Regions from separate parts of the Mycobacterium senriense genome, predicted to be linked through region 2. Evidence: predicted binding sites of a transcription regulator. Region 2 holds the regulator's gene; each other region holds the start of a gene.
The links. The regulator LexA, encoded in region 2, represses DNA repair genes until DNA is damaged. The targets are predictions, from matches to a motif close to CGAACANNTGTTCG.

Region 1: a site for LexA is predicted at 3,946-3,959, ahead of ruvC (crossover junction endodeoxyribonuclease RuvC). Genes of this name have one in related genera too.
Region 3: a site for LexA is predicted at 5,925-5,938, ahead of cofD (2-phospho-L-lactate transferase). Genes of this name have one in related genera too.

Annotation. Positions count from the first base shown of each region.
Region 1 is NZ_AP024828.1:5,403,744-5,411,428, forward strand. It holds gene MTY59_RS25020 (hypothetical protein) at 1-57, opposite strand, end outside; gene MTY59_RS25025 (DUF1304 domain-containing protein) at 186-572, opposite strand; gene MTY59_RS25030 (hypothetical protein) at 731-1,459, opposite strand; gene ruvB (Holliday junction branch migration DNA helicase RuvB) at 1,708-2,763, opposite strand; gene ruvA (Holliday junction branch migration protein RuvA) at 2,760-3,365, opposite strand; gene ruvC (crossover junction endodeoxyribonuclease RuvC) at 3,362-3,928, opposite strand; gene MTY59_RS25050 (DUF4178 domain-containing protein) at 4,108-4,719, shown strand; gene MTY59_RS25055 (DUF2617 family protein) at 4,737-5,243, shown strand; gene MTY59_RS25060 (DUF4247 domain-containing protein) at 5,240-5,671, shown strand; gene MTY59_RS25065 (DUF350 domain-containing protein) at 5,697-6,152, shown strand; gene MTY59_RS25070 (polyamine aminopropyltransferase) at 6,149-7,685, shown strand, end outside.
Region 2 is NZ_AP024828.1:5,520,049-5,527,733, reverse strand. It holds gene dapF (diaminopimelate epimerase) at 1-52, shown strand, start outside; gene hflX (GTPase HflX) at 99-1,538, shown strand; gene MTY59_RS25785 (acyl-CoA dehydrogenase family protein) at 1,693-2,853, shown strand; gene MTY59_RS25780 (sunset domain-containing protein) at 3,469-5,667, shown strand; gene lexA (transcriptional repressor LexA) at 5,685-6,383, opposite strand; gene MTY59_RS25770 (LysM peptidoglycan-binding domain-containing protein) at 6,676-7,170, shown strand; gene nrdR (transcriptional regulator NrdR) at 7,320-7,685, shown strand, end outside.
Region 3 is NZ_AP024828.1:432,022-439,706, reverse strand. It holds gene MTY59_RS02140 (glycosyltransferase family 2 protein) at 1-3, shown strand, start outside; gene manB (mannose-1-phosphate guanylyltransferase) at 5-1,084, shown strand; gene MTY59_RS02130 (NUDIX hydrolase) at 1,168-1,704, opposite strand; gene MTY59_RS02125 (Eco57I restriction-modification methylase domain-containing protein) at 1,701-3,287, opposite strand; gene MTY59_RS02120 (coenzyme F420-0:L-glutamate ligase) at 3,298-4,650, opposite strand; gene cofD (2-phospho-L-lactate transferase) at 4,647-5,648, opposite strand; gene MTY59_RS02110 (WhiB family transcriptional regulator) at 6,038-6,376, shown strand; gene MTY59_RS02105 (metallopeptidase family protein) at 6,432-6,854, opposite strand; gene MTY59_RS02100 (DUF3499 domain-containing protein) at 7,043-7,477, shown strand; gene MTY59_RS02095 (phosphomannomutase/phosphoglucomutase) at 7,657-7,685, shown strand, end outside.

The DNA of each region.
Region 1 (7,685 bases), 120 kb from region 2:
GCCGCGCGAGCGCGGCATACTCAGCCCGCGGGGTCGGCCGTCCTCTGCGTATTTCATGACATCCCCTCGTTGAATACCGGTTCGAATTCCGGCCTGGGATGGTTACCCAGCGCCTTCCACTAGTAACCCACGACGAACGCGAAAGCCACCGGTAGCCGTGGCTTTTGAGGCTGCTGGGACTGGTGTTACTGCTGAAGCCCGAGCAGCAGGAGCACGATGGCGATCGCCGGAAAGGTGCCCTGCGTCGCGGCGGCGCGCGCCTTGTCACGGTCGGACGCGATCAGCACCACCGCTGCCGCGGCCATCGACCCGACACCGGCGAAGATCAGCGCCGCTCCAATCCCCGTGTGCCCCAACGCAACCGCGGCGATGCCCACGCCGGTGACGATGGCCAGGAACAAGTTGTAGAAGCCCTGGTTGAAGGCGAGCAGCTTGGTGGTTTCGGCTTCGGCCGGGGTGGTGCCGAAGGTGGCGCGGGTGCGCTCCGAGGTCCAAGTCAACGATTCGATCACAAAGATGTAGACGTGCAGCAACGCCGCCAGTGCGGCGAACACCAACGCGGTGGCGATCATCACTCCTCCTCGCTGGTCGCGGCCCGCGTGGCGGCGGCCACATTTTCGCTTGTCTCGGCCGGTGAACATTACCGACCGGCGGTCAGCCGGACCAGCCTGACGCGAAAAGGCACCGGTAGCCAGGGGCTACCGGTGCCTGCCGCCTTGGAGATTGCGCGCTAGGCGCCGGCGTGGTGGTGCCGGTGGAACAGGCCGCTGCGATCACCCTCGGTGCGCCGGCGCAACAGGCCGCCACCGGTGCGATCGGTGCGCCGCCGGAACAGGCCGCCACGCTCGCGGGGCGCCCGCTCGGCCGCCATGGCGTCCGCCGGCACCCCGGCCGGGCCGCGGGTCTCGTCATACATGGCCGGTTGGGCCGCCGGGACGGCCTCGCCCGCCACCGGCGCCGGTTCCGTCGCCACGACGTCACGCGCGTGACGAACCGCCAGGCGCGCCACCGCGGCACCGCCCAGGAACACGATCAGTGCGCCCAGTCCGGTGAAGTAGGTAACCTCGAGCAGGGCTCGTTTCAGGTCGGTCGCCGCCATCGGTTGACCGATGTCGCCGATCCCGAGCGTCGCCGCGAACGCGCGGCCGACCACGAACCAGGCACCGCCGGCGACCGCCAGCCAGCCGCCGAACACAGCGCTGGCCCGGTTGTTCGACATGAGCACCAGCAGGCCGCCGACCACCGCGGCGGCCCCGGGGAGCACCTCAAGCCAGCCTTTGGCCGTGGTCCACGTCCATGCCGGGTCGGCCATGTACGCCCAGTCGATGTTGGGCCCGAAGAACGGCACCAGTGCACCCCACGCACCCAGAAGAATCAGGAGTAACCCGGTTAGCGCGCCACGGGAACGTGGCATGTACAGCGCGCGGGGGCGATCGTAGTCGTGGCTCGTGGTCCTCATCGGAACCTCCTTCAAACAGGTATGACTGTTGTGAGGCTGGTTACCCGACGGTGCCGGGGTGTAACCGGCCAGGCGCCGGTTGATGTTTGCTGGAGCCACCGGAACGGGCTCCGGCGGGCGAGGGTCGCGGCCGCACTGCCGGTAGTGCCGACCGTCTGAGCTGGCCGGACGTCGCGCCCGGCGAACGTTCTGGGCCGGCCGGGGGTAAAGGTCACGATTTGGCCGCGAAATGGCCGGTGCGATCGCGGCTAGTCGAACAGGCCGGCCTGGCCGAGGCCGGTGACCCCGGCCGGCGGCGTCATGCCGAGGTGCGTCCAGGCCTTGGCGGTGGCCACCCGGCCCCGGGGCGTGCGGGCGATCATGCCGGCGCGGACCAGGAACGGCTCGCACACCTCCTCGACCGTGGTGGCCTCTTCGCCCACCGCCACCGCCAGCGTCGACACGCCGACCGGGCCGCCACCGAAGCTGCGGGTCAGGGCCGAGAGCACCGCCCGGTCCAGCCGGTCCAGGCCCAACTCGTCGACGTCGTAGACCGCCAGCGCGGACTTGGCGACGTCACGGGTGATCACGCCGTCGGCGCGCACCTCGGCGAAGTCGCGGACCCGGCGCAGCAGCCTATTCGCGATGCGTGGGGTGCCGCGCGAGCGCCGGGCGATCTCCTCGGCCGCCTCGGCGCCGAGCTCGATGCCCAGGATCCCGGCCGAGCGGGCCAGCACCCGCTCCAGCTCCGCGGGCTCGTAGAAGTCCATGTGCGCGGTGAAGCCGAACCGGTCGCGCAGCGGGCCGGTCAGCGCGCCGGACCGGGTGGTCGCGCCCACCAGGGTGAATGGCGCCACCTCCAGCGGGATCGACGTCGCCCCGGGGCCCTTGCCGACCACCACGTCGACGCGGAAGTCCTCCATCGCCAGGTAGAGCATCTCCTCGGCGGGCCGGGCGATGCGGTGGATCTCATCGATGAACAGCACGTCGTGCTCGACCAGGTTGGACAGCATCGCGGCCAGGTCGCCGGCGCGTTCCAGCGCCGGGCCGGACGTCACCCGCAGCGAGGACCCGAGCTCGGCGGCGATGATCATGGCCAGCGACGTCTTGCCCAGCCCCGGCGGACCGGACAACAGAATGTGATCCGGTGTGTTGCCGCGGTTTTTGGCTCCCTCGATGACGAGCTGCAGCTGTTCGCGCACTCGCGGTTGGCCGATGAACTCGCGCAGCGAGCGCGGTCGCAGGCTGACATCGATGTCGCCTTCAGCCGGCGCCAGCGCCGCTGAAACCTCCCGAACCTCCCGGTCCTGGTAGTCGTCCGTCATCGGGACTTACCCAGCAACGACAGCGCGGCCCGCAGCGCGGTCGACGTCGTGGCGTCGTGGTCGCCGGCCAGCACCTTGTCGGTGGCCTCCTCGGCCTGCTTGGCCGCAAATCCAAGGCCGACAAGGGCTTCCACGACCGGGCCGCGCACCGCGTGGCCATTGAGATCCGCGTGGCCCGCGCCGGCCGATGCGTCCGCTGCGCCGACGCCGACCTTGTCGCGAAGTTCGAGCACCATGCGTTCGGCGCCGCGTTTGCCGATCCCGGGGACCCGGGTCAGCGCGCTGACGTCGCTGTCGTGCAGCGCCTGGCGCAACGCGCCGGCGTCGTGGACGGCCAGGGTCGCCATCGCCAGCCGCGACCCCACCCCCGACACCGACAGCAGGGTCAGGAACAGGTCGCGGGTCTCGGTGTCGGCGAACCCGTACAGCGTCATGGAATCCTCGCGGACAACCATCGCGGTGATCAGCCGGGCCTCGGTCCCCGAGCGCAGCGTCGCCAGCGTCGACGGCGTCGCGTTCACCCGGTACCCGACGCCGGCGGCCTCGATCACCACGTGATCGAGCGCCACCTCGAGCACCTCGCCGCGCACCGAGGCGATCATCGGGCGGCCTTCAGTTTGGCGTTCAGCTTGGCCTTGTACTTCTGTCGCTGCTCGGCGGCCATCGCCTCGGCGGCGGCCATCCGGGCGATCATCGGTGCCCGCCAGCAATGACAGATCGCCAGTGCCAGCGCGTCGGCCGCGTCGGCCGGCGTCGGTTTGGCTTGCAGCTCAAGGATTCTCGTGACCATAGCGGTGACCTGCGCCTTATCCGCGGCACCGTTGCCGGTGACCGCGGCCTTGACCTCGCTAGGGGTATGGAAGTGGACATCGATGCCACGCCTGGCGGCCGCCAGGGCGACCACGCCGCCGGCCTGCGCGGTGCCCATCACCGTCGACACGTTGAGTTGGGAGAACACCCGCTCGACCGCCACGACGTCCGGGTGGTGGGTGGCCAGCCAGTGCTCGACGGCGTCGCTGATCTTCAGCAGTCGCTCGGCCAGCGGGGCGTCGGCGGGCGTGCGCACCACGTCGACGTCCAGGGCGACGACCGTGCGCCCGCGCCCGCTTTCGACGACCGACAGACCGCATCGGGTCAGGCCGGGATCGACGCCCATCACCCGCATTCCCGCTCCCACCTAGTAGAACAGCTGTTCGATACCCTAGCGGCCGGCGGTGACGGGCCCGGGTAGGACACGCGGCCGCACCACCGATTCCCGCGGTGACGTTACGGCGCCGAACCCGAGAAAAAGCTGTTAGCTTTAGCCCACGTTCGCTCGAGCAATGTGGCAACGGAGGGGTTGGCGTGGGATCTCTGCTGGTCATGATCGCCGTGGTGCTCTTCATCGCGTCGATCGTGGTGCTCGTGGTGGCTTTGCGGCGGCCGAAAGAACCGGCCCAGCGAGGCGGGCGCCAGGATCCGCTGGCCGCCGACGCGATGCCGCAGTTCGGCCCCCGCCAACTCGGGCCCGGGGCCATCGTCAGCTACGGCGGCATCGACTACATCGTGCGCGGTTCGGTCACTTTCCGCGAAGGCCCCTTCGTCTGGTGGGAACACCTGCTGGAGGGCGGCGACCAGCCGATGTGGTTCAGCGTCGAGGAAGACGACGGGCGCCTCGAGCTGGCGATATGGGTCACGCGCAAGGACGTGCCGCTGCGGCCCGGCGACCCATACGTCGTCGACGGTGTGATGTTCCACGAGTCCGAACGCGGCCGCGCCTCCTACACGACCGAAGGCACCACCGGCCTGCCGGCCGGCGGCGAGATGGAATTCGTCGACTGCACCAACACCGACGAGTCGGCGCTGCTCTCGTTCGAGCGCTGGGCCCCGGACATGCCCTGGGAAGTATCGACGGGCAGGTCGGTCTCGCCCGGCGAGATCACCGTGTACGCGGCGCCCCCACCGAGCCCGGCGTAGAGCACGAGGTCTCGCCGGTGCCCCTCCATCAACTCGCCGTGACCCCGGCCGACGTATCCGGGGAACGGCTGGGACTGGCTCTCAACGCGCCCGTACCCGCGCCCCTGGCCAGCTGCCGGCTGGACCACCCCGGCGGCGGCGCCGCGCTGCTGCTCGGCGTGCTCGGCGCCTCGCACGTCGTCGCCGTGGAGCATGCGTTCTCCGAGGAAATCTCGTGCACCGCACGCAGTCTCGGGGCCGACCTGCCGCAGCGCACCGAGGCGCCCGGCTACCGCCTGCACTCCCGCACCGACGCCCACGACGAGGCGAGCTTTCGCGGCCTCGCGCGCGACCTGCGCGGCCGTTGCGCCCACCGCACGGGCTGGCTAGGCGGCACGTTTCCCGGCGATGACGCCGCGCTGACCGTGCTGGCCGCCGAACCCGACGGCGCCGGCTGGCGCTGGCAGACCTGGCACCTCTATCCGGGGCGTCCCGTCGGCAATGGCGGAACGGTGGTACACACGGCCAGCCGGTGGCGCCCGTGAGCCGCAACCGCCTGTTCGTGATCGCCGGCGTGCTGGGCGTGGCCGGCGTGACATGTCTGATCTTCGGAATCCTGTTGCTGCAGAAGAACATTGCGTCGTACATCGCCGGCCACTATCACGAGTACGCCCGCGACGTGAACGGGACTCGCTACCAGTGCACCGGGTCACCCGATCAGGTGGCCGACGTGCTCGCCGACTACGCGGAACCCGACGCGCGGGCCGACAACGGCAATACCGAGTACCTGCGTTACAGCAACAACATCGTGATCGTCGGCCCCGACGGCAGCTACGCGTGCAGCATCCGCGTGGAACCGCTGAGCGCCGGATACAGCCACGGCGCCTTCATCTTCCTCGGCCCCGGGTTTTTCCCGGGATCCCCATCCGGCGGCGCAGGCGGCACGCCCGGCGGCCCCGGCGGAATCAAGTGACGGCACCACCGCAAAGGAGAACACCATGTATCTCGCCGTCGAGATCGGCACCGTCGACCTCAATCCCGTGCTGAAAGGCGCAGTCGCGACGATCCTGTACTTCGTCGTCGGCATGGCTGTGCTTCTCGTCGGGTTCTACGCGGTCGACGTGCTGACCCCGGGAAAGCTGCGCCAGCTGGTGTTCATCGACCGCCGGCCCAACGCCGTGGTCGTCGCGGGCGCGATGTACATCGCCCTGACCATCGTCATCATCACCGCCATCGCCAACAGCTACAGCCAGCTGGGCCAGGGACTCGTCGGGGTGGCGGTGTTCGGGCTGATGGGCGTGATCCTGCTGGGCGTCGCGCTGCTGGCGATGCACCTGCTGATCCCGGGCAGTTTTCACGAGCACATCGACGAGCCGGAGCTGCATCCGGGATCGTTCGCGGTGGCGCTGATACTGCTGGCCGTTGGAGGGGTGACCGCCGCGGCGGTGTCATGAGCACCGTCGGGTCGAGGGCCAAGGTGCGGGCGCCCGAGGCGGCGCCGCCCGCGGCGGTGTCTGGTCGGTGGCGGGCGCTGTTGCTTGCCGCCGTTGCGGCGTGCGCGGCGTGCGGCATCATCTATGAACTCGCGCTGCTGACATTGTCGGCCAGCCTGGACGGCGGCGGGATCGTCGCCACCTCGCTGATCGTCGCGGGCTACATCGCCGCGCTGGGCGTGGGCGCGCTGCTGGTCAAGCCGCTGCTGGCGCACGCCGCGATCACCTTCATCGCCGTCGAGGCGCTGCTGGGCATCGTCGGTGGGCTGTCGGCGGCGGCGCTGTACGTGGTGTTCGCGTTCCTGGACGGGTCCGTCGGGTCGACGTGGGTGCTCGCGGCGAGCACGGCGCTGATCGGTGGCCTGGTCGGTGCCGAGGTGCCGCTGTTGATGACGCTGCTGCACCAGGGCCGGATAGGCCCTGAAACAGACCCAGCCGCCGATGCCGGACGCACGCTGGCCAACCTGAACGCCGCCGACTACCTGGGCGCACTGCTGGGCGGGCTGGTCTGGCCGTTCCTGCTGCTGCCGCAGCTGGGGATGATTCGCGGCGCGGCGGCCACCGGCATGATCAACCTGGCGGCCGCCGCCGTCGTGGCGATTTTCCTGTTGCGCCAAGTGGTTTCGACGCGGCAGCTGGTGCTGGCGCTGTGCGCGCTGGCCGCCGCGGTGGGGCTGCTCGCCACCCTGCTGCTGCGTTCGGCCGACGTCGAAACAACAAGCAGGCAAAGGCTTTACGCCGACCCGATCGTCGCCTACCGGCACACGGCCTATCAGGAGATCGTGGTGACCCGGCGCGGCAACGACACCCGGCTGTATCTCGATGGGGGCCTGCAGTTCTCCACTCGCGACGAATACCGCTACACCGAAAGCCTGGTCTACCCCGCGCTCGGCAACGGCGCCCAATCGGTGCTGGTGCTCGGCGGCGGCGACGGACTGGCGGCCCGCGAATTGCTGCGCCAGCCCGGCATTTCCAAGATCGTGCAGGTCGAGCTCGACCCCGCGGTGATCGACATCGCGCGCACCACGCTGCGCGCCGCCAATGGCGGTTCGCTGGACAATCCGCGGGTGGCCGTGCTGACCCAGGACGCGATGAACTGGTTGCGCGGACCGGACGTGGACCGCTTCGACGCGGTCATCGTCGACCTTCCCGATCCCAACACACCCGTGCTGGGCCGGCTGTACTCGGCGGAGTTCTACGCACTGGTGGCCCGCGCGCTGGCTCCCGGTGGGTTGATGGTGGTGCAGGCGGGCAGCCCGTTTTCCACCCCGACGGCGTATTGGCGCACGGTTTCGACGATCCGGGCCGCCGGTTACGCGGTCACGCCCTATCACGTGCACGTGCCCACGTTCGGCGACTGGGGATTCGCCCTGGCGCGGCGCGCGGACGTCGCGCCCACCCCGAAGGTGCCCACCAACGCGCCCCCGCTGCGTTACCTCAACCAGCAGGTGCTCGACGCGGCCGGCGTATTCGGCGGCGACATCGGCCCGCGCC
Region 2 (7,685 bases):
GGTAGCCCAAGGAGAACTCAGCGAGGAATGGTGGCGCGCACAGCAACGTTAATTCAGGTGCACGACGCCGTTTTCGCGTGCATCATCGTTTATTGCCTATGACAGAACCAGAATTTCGTGATCACGCTCCGGCAATCCCGGAGCCCAGCACGGGCGAACTCGCCCTCGAAGATCGGTCGGCGCTGCGCCGTGTCGCCGGCCTGTCGACCGAACTCACCGACATCTCCGAAGTCGAATACCGCCAGCTCCGGCTCGAGCGGGTCGTCCTGGTGGGTGTGTGGACCGACGGCACCGCCGCGGACAGCGAGGCCAGCATGGCCGAGCTGGCCGCCCTGGCCGAGACCGCCGGCTCCGAGGTGCTCGAAGGGCTGATCCAGCGCCGCGACAAGCCCGATCCGTCGACCTACATCGGCTCGGGCAAGGCGCAGGAACTGCGGGAGGTGGTGCTGGCGACCGGAGCCGACACCGTCATCTGCGACGGTGAGCTGTCCCCGGCGCAGCTGACCGCCCTGGAAAAGGCCGTCAAGGTCAAGGTCATCGACCGCACCGCGCTGATCCTGGACATCTTCGCCCAGCACGCCACCAGCCGGGAGGGCAAGGCGCAGGTCGCGCTGGCCCAGATGGAATACATGCTGCCGCGGCTGCGCGGCTGGGGTGAATCGATGTCCCGGCAGGCCGGTGGCCGGGCCGGCGGCAGCGGGGGAGGCGTGGGCCTGCGCGGTCCGGGTGAAACCAAGATCGAGACCGACCGGCGGCGCATCCGCGAGCGGATGGCGAAGCTGCGCCGCGAGATCAAAGACATGAAGCAGGTCCGCGACACCCAGCGCAGCCGGCGGGTGCACAGCGACCTTCCCGCGATCGCCATCGTCGGCTATACCAACGCCGGCAAGTCGAGCCTGCTCAACGCGCTGACCGGTGCCGGGGTGCTGGTACAGGACGCCTTGTTCGCCACGCTGGAGCCCACCACCCGGCGCGCCGAGTTCGAGGACGGCCGTCCGTTCGTGCTCACCGACACCGTCGGATTCGTCCGGCACCTGCCCACCCAGCTGGTCGAGGCCTTCCGCTCCACGCTGGAAGAGGTCGTCGACGCCGATCTGCTGGTGCACGTCGTCGACGGTTCCGACGTCAACCCGCTGGCGCAGATCAACGCGGTCCGCCAGGTCATCTCCGAAGTCGTCGCCGACTACCGGACCCACCACGACGGCGCCGCGCCGCCGGAGCTGGTGGTGGTGAACAAGGTCGACGCCGCAAGCGATCTGACGCTGGCCAAGCTTCGTCACGCCCTGCCGGGCGCCATGTTCGTGTCCGCGCGCACCGGCGACGGCATCGACGCCCTGCGCCGCCGGATCGCCGAGCTCGCCGTCCCGGCCGACACCGCCGTCGACGTGGTGATCCCGTATCACCGCGGCGACCTGGTGGCCCGCATGCACGCCGACGGGCGCGTCCAGCAGGAGGAGCACAACGCCGAGGGCACCCGCATCCGGGCCCGGGTCCCGGTGTCGCTGGCCGGCCGGCTGCGCGAGTTCTCGGCCGACTGACCGCGCGTCCGCCCCGGGTATCTCGGGCGATCCGTGCAGCGCAGGCCCCGTCCCACCCCCTCGAGGCGAGGGTAGGCGACCCCGCCGTCTGCCTACCAACCGTCCGGTTGGTATATCTTGGGCTGCAGAATCCCCAGTCGCCGGAGGTCTTTCCATGAGCAGCGCCATCAAATACCAGCGCACGCTTTTCGAGCCAGAGCACGACCTGTTCCGTGAGTCCTACCGGGGCTTCCTGGAGCGCCACGTCGCGCCCTATCACGACGAGTGGGAGAAGGCGAAGATCGTCGACCGCGGTGTGTGGCTCGAGGCCGGCAAGCAAGGCTTCCTCGGCATGGCGGTGCCCGAAGAGTACGGCGGCGGCGGAAACCCGGACTTCCGGTACAACACGATCATCACCGAGGAGACCACCGCCGGCCGCTACAGCGGCATCGGTTTCGGCCTGCACAACGACATCGTCGCGCCGTACCTGCTGGCCTTGGCGACCGAGGAGCAGAAGCAGCGCTGGCTGCCGAAATTCTGCACCGGAGAGCTGATTACGGCGATCGCGATGACCGAGCCGGGCACCGGTAGCGACCTGCAGGGCATCAAGACCCGTGCGGTCAAGCAGGACGACCACTACGTGCTCAACGGCTCAAAGACGTTCATCACCAATGGAATCAACTCCGATCTGGTGATCGTGGTCGCGCAGACCGACCCGGAAAAGGGCGCCCAGGGCTTCTCGCTGCTCGCCGTCGAACGCGGCATGGAGGGCTTCGAGCGCGGTCGTCACCTGGACAAGATCGGGCTGGACGCCCAGGACACCGCCGAACTGTCCTTCACCGACGTCAAGGTGCCCGCCGAAAACCTGCTGGGCCAGGAGGGCATGGGATTCATCTACCTCATGCAGAACCTGCCGCAGGAACGCATCTCGATCGCCATCATGGCGGCCGCGGCCATGGAGCAGGTCCTGGAGCAGACCCTGGAATACACCAAGGAGCGCAAGGCATTTGGGAAGCCGATCGGCAGCTTCCAGAACAGCCGCTTCGTGCTCGCCGAGCTGGCGACGGAGGCGACCGTGGTCCGCATGATGGTCGACGAATTCGTCCGCCTGCACCTGGACCACAAGCTGACCGCCGAACAGGCCGCGATGGCCAAGTGGTACTGCACCGAAAAGCAGGTGCACCTGATCGACCGCTGCCTGCAACTGCACGGTGGTTACGGCTACATGCGCGAATACCCCGTTGCCCGTGCCTATCTGGACGCCCGGGTACAAACCATCTACGGCGGCACGACCGAGATCATGAAGGAAATCATCGGCCGCAGCCTCGGCGTATAGCGTTTCGTTTGCTGGATAGCGGGCGGGAAAAGGGCGCGACGAACATTCGGGCGGTCAACTCGCGCTGCGCTATTGCCGGTGAACTGACCGATGCGTGATCGGTCCGTCGCGGCGGGGTAGAGCGCGCGAATGCCTTCGATGGCTCGCGTACCGTCGGCGCATGTGTTTCCGCTGTGCCGACCGCGTCATCACACGTGGCCAGGCCCATCACCGCGGCGCCGGCGACGGCTCATGCGCCCTGCGCGGGCGTATCCGATGCAATTCCGCTGTGCGAGTCGGCAGTCCGGCGGTGTTAGTCGCTTCCGCGTTCCCGCCGCCTTTCGGTGCGTTATCCGCAACACCGCGCGAACGTTGCCGCAGTGGGTCGCGATTGGGCCGTGGGCAGGCATCATTTCGACATCGGTGTGGTATCCGTTTTTGTAAAATTCGTGATTTGACTTCGCATTTCTTGTTGGCTGGAGCAAAGTTGTGCGAGCCCGGCGATAAGGCCGATCGTGCGTGGGTCGATTTTCCGCGCAAGAACCGCTCACTCGCCGGTTATGCAGGTAAGGGCATAGCCGCAGATAGAGCCATATCCGCCGGCTGGGAGGCTTGGTGAAGGTGCAGAGAGGTCACATGCGCAACCTGATCGGGAGCGCGCTGGTCAGCTTGACGACCACAGCACTGGCCGCCGTGTTGCTGGCCCCCACCGCGGTAGCGAGTCCGATTGGTGACGCCGAGGCGGCGATGATGGCCGCATGGGACAAGGCCGGCGGCGACACCTCACCGCTGGGCGCCCGCAAGGGCGATGTGTACCCCGTCGGGGACGGTTTCGTCCTGGACTTCGACGGCGGCAAGATGTTCTTCACCCCGGCCACCGGGGCCAAATTCGCCTACGGGCCCGTATTGGACAAGTACGAGCAGCTCGGCGGGCCGGCCGGCAGCGATCTGGGCTTCCCGGCCATCAACGAGGTGCCCGGTTTGTCCGGCCCGGACAGCCGGGTGATCACGTTCTCGGCCAGCGACAAGCCGGTGATCTTCTGGACGCCCGAGCACGGCCCGTTCGTGGTGCGCGGCGCCCTGAACACCGCATGGGACAAGCTGGGCAGCTCGGGCGGCGTTCTCGGCGTGCCGGTGGGTGACGAGACCTACAACGGCGAGGTGTCCTCGCAGAAGTTCAGCGGCGGGCAGGTCTCGTGGAACCGGCAGACGAAGCAGTTCACCACCGAACCGCCCGCGCTGGCCGACCAGTTGAAGGGCCTGCAGGTGGCGATCGATCCCACCGCCGCGATCAACACGGCCTGGCGCGCGGCCGGCGGACCCACGGGACCCTTGGGCGCCAAGCAGGGCGGGCAATATCCCGTCGGCGGTGACGGAATCGCCCAGAACTTCGCCGGTGGCAAGGTCTTCTTCACCCCGGCCACCGGCGCAAACGCCGTCGAGAGCGACATTCTCGCCAAATACGAGTCGCTGGGCGGACCTGTCGGCAGCGACTTGGGATTCCCCACCACCAACGAAACCGACGGCGGCATCGGTCCTTCCAGCCGCATCGTCACCTTCTCGGCGGCCGACAAGCCGGTCATCTTCTGGACGTCCGACCGCGGCGCGTTCGTCGTGCGCGGGGCGATGAAGGCCGCGTGGGACAAGCTGCGCGCCCCCGCCGGCAAACTCGGCGCACCCGTCGGTGACCAGGCCGTCAACGGCGACGTGATTTCGCAGCAGTTCACCGGCGGCAAGATCTCGTGGAACCGCGCGAAGAACACGTTCAGCACGGAACCGGCCAACCTGGCGCCGCTGCTGTCCGGGCTGCAGGTGTCCGGTCAGAACCAGCCGAGCAATTCGGCCATGCCGGCGCACCCGAACAAGTTCACCTGGCACTGGTGGTGGCTGATGGTCGCCATTCCGGTGCTCGCGTCGCTCGTGCTGCTGGTGTGGATGCTGTTCGGCCGGCGCCGGCCCGAGCACGAGGATGGCGCGCACTACGCGCCCGACCACCGCGGCGACTTCGCCTACGACGCCGACGAACGCTGGGGACACGACGAATCCGACCACGACGCCGAGGCGTACGCACTCAGCCCGCCGCGCCAACCCGAACCCGAACCCGGCGCCGGGCGGGTCAGCTGGCAACGCCAGGTTCCCGCCGAAAGCGACTACGGGTTCACCGACGATGACCCCGACGCCGTCGACACCGACTCCATCCCAGTGGTCTCCGACGAGATGCTGTCGGAGGCAGAGTATTCCGACGCCGGAGCCGACTACACCGACTACACCGACGCCGTTCCCGACGTCGCAGAACCCGAGACGGCGGACGACGCCGCCTACGTCGACGCCGAGGACCCTGACGCCGGCTACGCCGAAGAGGTGGATTCGGAGGACGAGTATCCCGACGTCGCCGTTCCGCACACCCCGCCGGACAGCGACGCCGTGAGCGGCGCCCTGGAAGCCGCAGAGCCCGAGGACGAATACGCCGACCTCGCGGCGCCGGAGCCGGACGTCGAGCCCGCGGCGGACACACCGGCGGCAGCGGACGTGGCAGAGGCGGCCGTCGTCGCGGGCGCGGTCGCGGCCGGGACGCAGGCACGAGGCGGTCGCCACGCCGCCGCGGACGCCGCGGACGCGTCGGAGAACGGCCTGGCGGGCCCGGACGGGCGACCCACGATCCACCTGCCGCTCGACGACCCGTACCAGGCGCCCGACGGATACCCGATCAAGGCGAGCGCGCGCTACGGCCTGTATTACACGCCGGGCAGCGACCTGTACAAGGACACGCTCGCCGAAATCTGGCTGTCGAGTGAAGAAGTCGCTCAGGCCAACGGATTCACCCGGGCCGACTGACTCGGCCTGCTGTCGGGTCAGACCTTGCGGATGACCGTGACGACCTTGCCCAGCACGCTCGCGTCGTTGCCGGGGATGGGATCGAACGCCGGATTATGCGGCATCAGCCACACCTGACCGCCGGCGCGTTTGAACGTCTTGACGGTGGCCTCTCCGTCCAGCATCGCCGCGACGATGTCGCCGTTGTCCGCGACGTTCTGCTGACGCACCACCACCCAGTCGCCGTCACAGATCGCGGCCTCGACCATCGAGTCGCCGACCACCCTGAGCAGGAAAAGCGTTCCCTCGCCGACCAATTCGCGCGGCAGGGGAAAGACGTCTTCGACGGCCTCTTCGGCGAGGATGGGCCCACCGGCCGCGATGCGCCCGAGCACCGGGACGAACGTGGGCTCCGGCAGGGCGTCCGAGCCGGCCACCTCGGTGGCGGGCACCGTCACGTCGTCGTCGGCCCCGCGGACATCGACGGCCCGCGGGCGGTTGGGGTCGCGGCGCAGAAATCCCTTGCGCTCCAGGGTGCGCAGCTGATGCGCGACCGACGACGTCGACGTCAGACCTACGGCATCGCCGATCTCTCGGATGCTCGGCGGGTAGCCGCGGCTGGTGACCGAGGCGCGGATGACATTCAGAATGGTGCGCTGCCGTTCGGTCAGCGAGGAGGCCACGGAGTGCAGCCGACCGTCGGGGCCGGCCGATGAGATGTCGTTGCTGTCGCCCATGGCAATGAATGTAGCCGCACCGCGAACCAGAATCAAACATGTGTTCGAGTAGCGTGTCGCGCCGCCCGATCGCCCCCGGGATAGGCCCAAAGTCGGGTGAATCACAAATGTGTAACTCTTCGGGATACCGGGTATTTGTGCCTCATGACAGTGGTAGGGGCCGACGAACTTGTCGGTGGTGTGATCTAGCGTTTGCTCGTGCGACACGCTTCGCTCAAATGTTCGGTTTTCGAACATACAAGCGATTAGAGTCGAACACACGAGCGAGAGTTAGTTGACCGGAGGAACGAAGATGACAGTCATCCACACGCCTGCGCCGCGTACCAGCAGTCTTCGGCGCCCGATCAACGGACCCGTCCAGGGCGTTCGCTACGGGCGCGACGGCCTGGCCAGGTCCCGCAGGCCCGCGCCGGCACGGCCGGCGGGTGCGCCGACGCGCTATTACGGCACCGGGGTGGCAATGTCGGTCGCCCCGCACCGCAGGCGCGCCACCACCTGGGCGTCCACCATCGGGTTGGCGCTGGCCGCCGGGGCGATCACGCTGTGGCTGGGTCTCGTCGCGAACGTCGGTCAGGCACTCAACGGCGACTCCACCAGCTCCGCGGCCCACGTTCCGGACCGGCTCGCCGTCGTCCGCGTGGATGCGGGGGAGTCGCTTCAGGACTTTGCCCACCGGGTGGCGCCCGACGCGCCGAGCACCCAGGTCGCCGACCGGATCCGCGAACTCAACGATCTGCACTCGCCCAACCTGATGGCGGGCCAGACCCTGATCGCGCCGGTCGGCTGACAACCGTTGTGCGAGCACGACTCTGGACCGACGGACCCCGGCCGCCAGTGGTGTGTCCGTACGCCCGGCGGCTCCATTAGCCGTGCAGGTCAGCGCGCGGGTACGCTCAAAGTCCAGCGGTACCTTGTCGGCGCGATGAAGGAGCGGTCATGCACTGTCCGTTCTGCCGCCATCCCGACTCCCGGGTGATCGACTCGCGCGAAACCGATGAAGGGCAGGCCATCCGGCGCCGCCGATCCTGTCCCGAGTGCGGACGGCGTTTCACCACCGTGGAGACCGCGGTCCTGGCGGTGGTCAAGCGCAGTGGCGTCACCGAACCGTTCAGCAGGGAGAAGGTCATCAGTGGCGTCCGCCGGGCCTGCCAGGGTCGTCAGGTCGACGACGATGCGCTGAACCTGCTGGCCCAGCAGGTCGAAGACACCGTGCGCGCCGCGGGCTCGCCCGAAATCCCCAGCCACGAGGTGGGCCTTGCCATCCTGGGGCCGCTGCGCGACCTCGACGAGGTGGCCTACTTG
Region 3 (7,685 bases), 710 kb from region 2:
TGAGGTGGCAACTCCCGAAGTCGATGTGGTGATCCTGGTCGGCGGCAAGGGCACCCGGCTGCGGCCGCTGACCCTGTCGGCACCCAAGCCCATGCTGCCCACCGCGGGGCTGCCGTTCCTCACGCATCTGCTGTCGCGGGTCGCCGCGGCCGGCATCGAGCACGTCATCCTCAGCACGTCGTATCAGGCCGCGGTGTTCGAGGCGGAGTTCGGCGACGGCTCCAAGTTGGGCCTGCAGATCGAATACGTCACCGAGGAGCACCCGCTGGGCACCGGTGGCGGCATCGCCAACGTCGCCGCGCACCTGCGGCACGACACCGTGATGGTGTTCAACGGCGACGTGCTCTCCGGGGCCGACCTGGGCCAGATGCTCGACTTCCACTCCGCCCAGCAGTCCGACGTCACCCTGCACCTGGTGCGGGTGGGCGACCCGCGGGCGTTCGGCTGCGTGACCACCGACGACGACGGCCGGGTCACCGCCTTCGTGGAGAAGACGCAGGACCCGCCGACAGACCAGATCAACGCGGGCACCTACGTCTTCGCCCGCCAGGTGATCGACCGGATTCCGCGCGGCCGGGAGGCCTCGGTGGAGCGTGAGGTGTTCCCCGCGCTGCTGTCCGACCCCGGGGTGAAGGTGTGCGGCTATGTCGACGCCAGCTACTGGCGCGACATGGGCACGCCCGAGGACTTCGTCCGCGGCTCGGCGGATCTGGTGCGCGGCATCGCGCCGTCGCCGGCGCTGCACGGCCACCGCGGGGAGCAGTGGGTGCACGACGGCGCCGCGGTGTCGCCGGGCGCGGTGCTGATCGGCGGCACGGTCGTCGGGCGGGGCGCCGAGATCGGCCCGGGCGTCCGGCTGGACGGCGCGGTGATCTTCGACGGCGTCAAGGTCGAGGCCGGCAGCGTGATCGAGCGCTCGATCATCGGCTTCGGCGCGCGCATCGGCCCGCGGGCGCTGATCCGCGACGGCGTGATCGGCGACGGCGCGGACATCGGGGCGCGCTGCGAGTTGTTGCGCGGCGCCCGGGTGTGGCCCGGTGTGTCGATCCCCGACGGCGGCATCCGCTACTCGTCGGACGTCTAGGCGCGCCGCCCTTTTTCGCCGAGTGTGAACCCAGCCGCACAGTCGGTGTCGAATGTGAAGCTGGCCGCACCCTCGGCGGGTGACTAGGCGCGCGTGGCCTGGGCGACCAGATAGGCCAGCGCGTGATCCGTCCCCTCCGGCAGGGCGTCGGCGGGCCACCATCGCAGGTCGTCGGACTCGTCGCTGATCGCGATCTGCGCGCCGGCCGGCGCGTGCGCGACGAACTGCAGATCCAGATGGCGGGTCGGCACGCCCAGCGAGCAGGTCACCGGATGCACGTGCACCGCGGTCAAGCGGGGCTCGATGCGCAGCCCGTCGATCCCGGACTCCTCGGTGGCCTCGCGCAGCGCGGCCGCGAGGACGTCGGCATCGTCATCGTCGCAATGGCCGCCCAGCTGCACCCACCGGCCCAGGCGCCGATGCAGGGTCAGCAGCACCTCGCTCCCGGCGTGGTCGAGCACCAGCGCCGAGGCGGTGACGTGGCCGGGCACGCACTCGCGCAGGCACGCGTCGGCGCGGGCGTGCACGAAGGCCAGCACGGCGTGCCGCAGCGAATCCTGGGCCGGGTCCGGGGGCTCCCAGTCCGACAGCACGGCGATCGCCGATTCCCGAACGCTCATCGTGATCCCCGCCGTTTCCGCCGATCCCGCAATGACGCCCACGCCGCGCGGCAGTCCGCCACCGCGTCGGCGGGCAAGCCCAGGCCGTCGATCAGCACGTGGCGGTCGACGACGTCGAGCGCCTTCTCGATCTCGTTGGCCTTCAGCAGCAGGTCCACATCGCGGGCGAGTTCGGCATCGGCGTGCGCCGGCGGGGGGATGGGCAGCCGCTCGGCCTCGCGGGGCTCGAGCTCCAGGACGCCGCCGCCGTAGCTGCGGCCCATGATCTCGGCGAAGGCGAACGTCACGCTGTTGTGGAAGGCGGCGGCCAGCGCGGCAGGTTCGACCCGGGCATCGGAGCGGGCGGTGAGGCGCACCCGGTGCACGGTGTCGGTGCTGGTGGCCGCGGCGGCGTTGACGGTCAGCCGCGGCGCCCGGTGGATCTGGCGCAGCAGGAACAGGTCGGGCACCCACAGCGACGGCGTGACCCACCACGGCTTGCGCAGCGAGCACTTGTAGCCGCGGTGCACCCCCGCGGCTTCACCCGCGCGGATGTGCGCTTCTAACGCCGGGTCGGCCGGTTCAGCCGGCGCGTTGAGCAGCCAGCTGCGCTGCCCGGCGGCGAGATCGCTTGCGCGGCAGTCGGTGTCGTAGACCAGCCCGGACAGCTGGGCGCTGCGCGAGACGAGCGGGACGCAGTGCTGCCGCAACCCCAGTTCGTCGGCCTGGGCGTCGGTGAACGTGAAGAAGGCGTTGCGTCCCGTCACGATGCCGACGTCGACGTCGGCGACCGACCCGAGCCGGGTCAGGCTGCCCGAGCTTCTGAGCCCCCGCAGCAGCCGGATCGCCGCGGGGTCCAGAAAGTACTTGGTCCACTTCTCGTCTTCGTGCAGCAGCGCCGGCGCCGATTCGACATCCAGGTCCGCCCCGGCAAGGGCGTCGGCGTCCCCGAGGTGGACGGTGCGGATGCGCGCGGGGCCGGTGCCGACGACACCGCAGAACAACACGACCTCCTGCAGGATGCCGTCGAACACCAGCCGTTCGAAGGTCAGCAGGGTGATCTCGCGGAACCGGCTCAGCAGGAAGTCGCGCAGCTGCGCGGCGTAGCCGACCTGTAGCAGCTCGGCCGGCAGCACCAGTCCCACCCGTCCGCCGTCGCGCGCCAGCACGGTGCTCGCCACCACGAACGGGACCCAGGCATTGGTCAGCCGGGTGGGGCGCAGACCCTCGCGTCGCATCAGTTCCAGCGCCGGATCGCGCTGCTGCGACGACCAGTTGCCGAACCGGATGTAGGGCGGGTTGCCGGCGACCCCGTCCCAGCCGCCGACCTCGGCGGTGGCGAGCCAGGCGAACAGGCTTTCGGCGTCCACGGGCGCGAACCGGCGGGACTTGGCCGCCTCGTCGGCGATCAGCTCGACGCCCCGGACCTGGTCGGTGAGGCGGGTCAGCTCGCGCAGGATGGCGCCGTCGCCGCAGGACGGTTCCACGATCTTGGGTCCCGCCGCGCGGACCCAGGCGGCCAGGAAGCGGGCCACCGGCGCGGGGGTGTAGTAGCCGCCGCGGACCTTGTCGGCCGAGGCCGCCGCCTTGCCCGCGAACTTCATGGGCTCAGTATCACTTGCGGATCAGCAGATCACCGGGGTCTGCCGGATCGCGCGGCCCGGCCGGTTCGGCGGCATAGCCGATGGCGATGGCGCCCAAGGGTTCCCAGTCGGCGGGCAGTTCGAGCTCGGCGCGTACCAGGTCGGCGGCGAAGATCGTCGAGCCGATCCAGCAGCTGCCCAGCCCGCGCACCGCGAGCGCGACCAGCAGGGCCTGCACGGCCGCGCCGACCGCGACGGTGAACATGGTGTGCTCGGCGTCGGCGCGGGCCACGTCGGGATAGGTGTGGGCGCCGTCGGGCACCAGGAACGGGATGACGACTTCGGGTGCGTCGTAGAGGATCTGGCCGCGCGCTACCCGGCGGTCGATGGAGTCGGCGGGCCGGCCGTCACCGGCGAGGTCGGCGCGCCACTTGTCCTTCATGCGGTCCAGCAGCCGGGTCCGGGTGGCCGGGGTACGCAGCCAGACGAACCGCACCGGGCGGGTGTGGTGCGGCGCCGGTGCGGTCAGCGCCTCGGCGACGGCGGCCTCCAGCAGATCGGCGGGCACCGGCTCGGCGCTGAACCGGCGCACCGATCGGCGCAGCAGCTGCGCCTCGCGGCGGCCCATCTCCAGGGCCTCGGCGGTGCCGAGCCAGAACAGGTCCTCGGTGCCGGGTCGCAGCAACTGCCGCGCCGTGGAGCCGTCGTCGGTCACGGACAGGCCGCGCAGCACCGCCACCGGCATCGCGGTCAGTTTGCCCTTGACCAGATCGGCCGCCGCGGCGATCTCGTCGGCGATCGCGACCTCGGTGACCAGCAGCTCGTTGCCGTGCTGATCGACGGCCCCCGAATAGCCGTGCAGCACAGCCAGACCCGACGCGCCCACGGCCGCGTCGGTCTGGCCGTTGCGCCAGGCGCGCCCCATTGTGTCGGTGATGACCACGGCGACCTCGACGCCGAGCCGCTCGCCCAGCCCGGCGCGCAACGCCGCGGCGCTGCCGTCCGGGTCGACCGGCAGCAGCGCCAGTTCGTCACGGCCGACGTTGGATCCGTCCACGCCCGCGGCGGCCTGCACCAGGCCGATCCGGTTCTCGGTGATCAGGGTTCGGCCCTTGCGGGCGAGCACCCGGACGGCTTCGTCGTCAACCAGCTTGCGCCGCAGTGCGTCGCGCTCCTCGGGATCCCGCGGCGCCGGCACCAGCCGGCCCTCACACTTGGACACCGCCTTGCTGGTGACCACGACGACGTCACCGTCGCGCAGCCACGGCGCGGCCGCGGCGACGGCCGCGCCCAGATCGTCGCCGGGCCGGAACTCGGGCAGCCCGGCGACGGGCAGGATTTCGATGGCGGCGGCGCTGCCGTGCTCGCCGGGCACAGCGGTCATGGGCTTACCCCCGCCAGGTCCAGCCCGGCCCGGACCATCTCGGCCGTCGCTGCCGGGTCGGTCATCACCAGCGGCACCGAGCGCACCTCGACGCCGTCGATGTCGGCGCGGTCGTCCTCGCTCACCAGCCAGCCGTCCAGGATGCCGGTGTCGCGCCGCGCGCCGTAGTGCCGGCCGACCGCCTCGGCGGTCGACTTGACCCCGATCACGGACAGGCAGGCATCGGCCATGCCGCGCAATGGCTTTCCACCGATGATCGGCGAGTAGCCGACGATCGGTGCGCGCGCCGCGCGCAACGCGCCGCGAATGCCGGGCACGGCCAGGATGGCGCCGACGCTCACCACCGGGTTCGACGGCGCCAGCAGTATCACGTCGGCGTCCGCGATGGCCGCCGTGGCATCAGTTGTGGCGGCCGCCTTTTCGGCGCCGACGAAGGCGAAGCTGTGCGTGGGCACCTGGGCCCGGTAGCGGACCCACCACTCCTGGAAGTGGATGGCCCGCCGGCCGCCGTCGTCGGGATCGGTTATCACCACGTGGGTCTCGCACCGATCATCGCTGGCGGGCAGCAGCCGCGCGCCGGGTTGCCAGCGGTCGCACAGCGCGGTGGTGATCTGCGAGAGGGGGTAGCCGGCGTTGAGCATCTGGGTGCGCACCAGGTGGGTGCCCAGGTCACGGTCGCCGAGTCCGAACCAATCGGGCTGCACGCCGTAGCGCGCCAATTCCTCTTTGGCGTGCCAAGTTTCGTCGCGGTGCCCCCACCCTCGCACCGGATCTACACCTCCACCTAAGGTGTACATGCAGGTGTCCAAATCGGGGCAGACTCGCAGTCCGTGGATCCAGGCGTCATCGCCAATGTTGACGATCGCCGTCAGCTCGTGACTGCCGGCCGCCGCGTCCGGACGCCGCTGCGATTGAAATTGACCGAGCCCGAACAGCTGTTGAACCCCCAGCAGGAAGCGGGCGCCGCCAACCCCACCGACCAGAACGGTGACCTTCACATTGCACGACAGTACTGCCCGGCCGCGGTGCTGTGACGGGCCCATTGGGGGTGCCTCAAAGTTGCGGTTCCCCAGCGGTTGTGGACAACTTGTGGGACAGTTGAGGGCCCTGTGATCGACACGCCGAAGGCCCAACACAACAGAAACGCCGAAATTCGATCACGAGATGGTATGGAAATGCGCCGAAGTGCTTGACCAGGCAGGTCAACCCGTGTCTAATCACAACAGTGTCATTTCCCGGTTGGCCGGCCGACTCCGGTGTCGCAGACCGAGATTCGATCACTTGTTCGAATTGTCTGTACATCAGAACAGTGGGAAACCAATCACTCTCTCTCAATCAAGCTGAGGAGGCGGACGACCGTATGTCTTACGAAACGTTTCGAGGCGCCATGGCGAGCACGCCGCACACCGACATCGACCCGGCGCTGGACCGCCCCGCTCGGCCGCATCTGACCGTGGTCCCTGATGCGCCAATGGCTTTCGAGCCCGAGCCCTTGCCGGACCCGGCCGCCGACCAGTGGCAGGACCGCGCGCTGTGCGCCCAGACCGACCCCGAGGCCTTCTTCCCGGAGAAGGGTGGTTCCACCCGCGAGGCGAAGAAGATCTGCCTGGGTTGCGAGGTGCGTCATGAGTGCCTCGAGTACGCCCTCGAGCACGACGAGCGCTTCGGAATCTGGGGCGGTTTGTCCGAACGCGAGCGCCGTCGCCTCAAGCGCGGCATAATCTGACGCACGCTGATCGCAACGCGCGTTGAGCCCTCATCGTCCAACGCGCAACGAGAAGTTATTCGTCGTCGATCGTCGGATCGATGACCGACGGCTCAACGTCGAGGTAGATGGCGACCTGGGCCACCAGGATTTCGTGCAGCAGGTCGCCGAGTTCGACGGTGTCTTTAGCCCGTCGCTCAATTGGCTTGCGGAACAACACAATTCGCGCCCGCGTGGAGTTGCCGCGGATGTCGACGCCGGCCGGGATCAACCGGGCCAGCGGGATCGGCCCATCGGCGATCACCTCGGGTGGCCACTGCACACTCTCGGGATCCTTGGCCGAGATGCGCGGAATCTCGTCGACCGCCACGTCCAGTTCGGTCAGCCGGTCCTGCCAGCTCCGCTCGATGGGTTCGTAGGCCTCCAGCACCGCCATGTCGAACCGCTCCGCGCGGCTGCGCCACCCCGGCACGGTCGGGGGCAACAGCGGGCCGCGCATATCGCGGCCCCTGCGGAAGAGTCGATGGGTAGCGGTGCGGCGCGGAGCCGAACCGTCGGAAAACCGATCTCTTCGCGGGGAGCTGCGCGAATCACCCACGCGCCGATGGTAACGGTTGCACATCGAGGGCCGGCCAGTTGCGCGTGTCCGGCGCTTCGGCGGCGTTTGCGCACGATAGCCTTTCGACCGTGAACGTTCCCCGTCGCTGTTGCCGGCCCGGGTGCCCGCACTACGCCGTGGCGACCCTGACGTTCGTCTATTCGGACTCGACGGCAGTCGTCGGTCCGTTGGCGACCGCGCGGGAACCGCATTCCTGGGACTTGTGCGTCAACCATGCCGGCCGGATCACCGCGCCCCGCGGGTGGGAGCTGGTGCGCCATGCCGGCCCGCTGCCCACCCATCCCGACGAGGACGACCTGGTCGCCCTGGCCGACGCGGTGCGCGAGGGCGGCGATCGCGGTGCGCCGTACGCGGCGACGCCGGTGAACGGCTTCGCCGACGCGCACATCCATCACGGCGGGTCCCAGGCCACCGCGCCCAGCAGCAGCGTGCTGGCACCGCCCGAGCATCGCTCCGGACGGCGCCGCGGACACCTGCGTGTGTTGCCCGATCCCAGCGACTAGTCCAGATGGTGGCGACCCGCTGCGCCCGGCTGCGCCGCGCTTGCGATCGCCACGAGCCATGCGGGTGGCAATGGTGGCCCTGACCGGCCGGACGTGAAATCCCCACGCACCGCGAGGGCTCGAGTTCTCCGTAGCCCGATAGGCTGACGGCCAAGAGTTCACGTCGTCAGGAGTCCCGCATGTCTCGGCCCGCCGCGACTGTCCACCG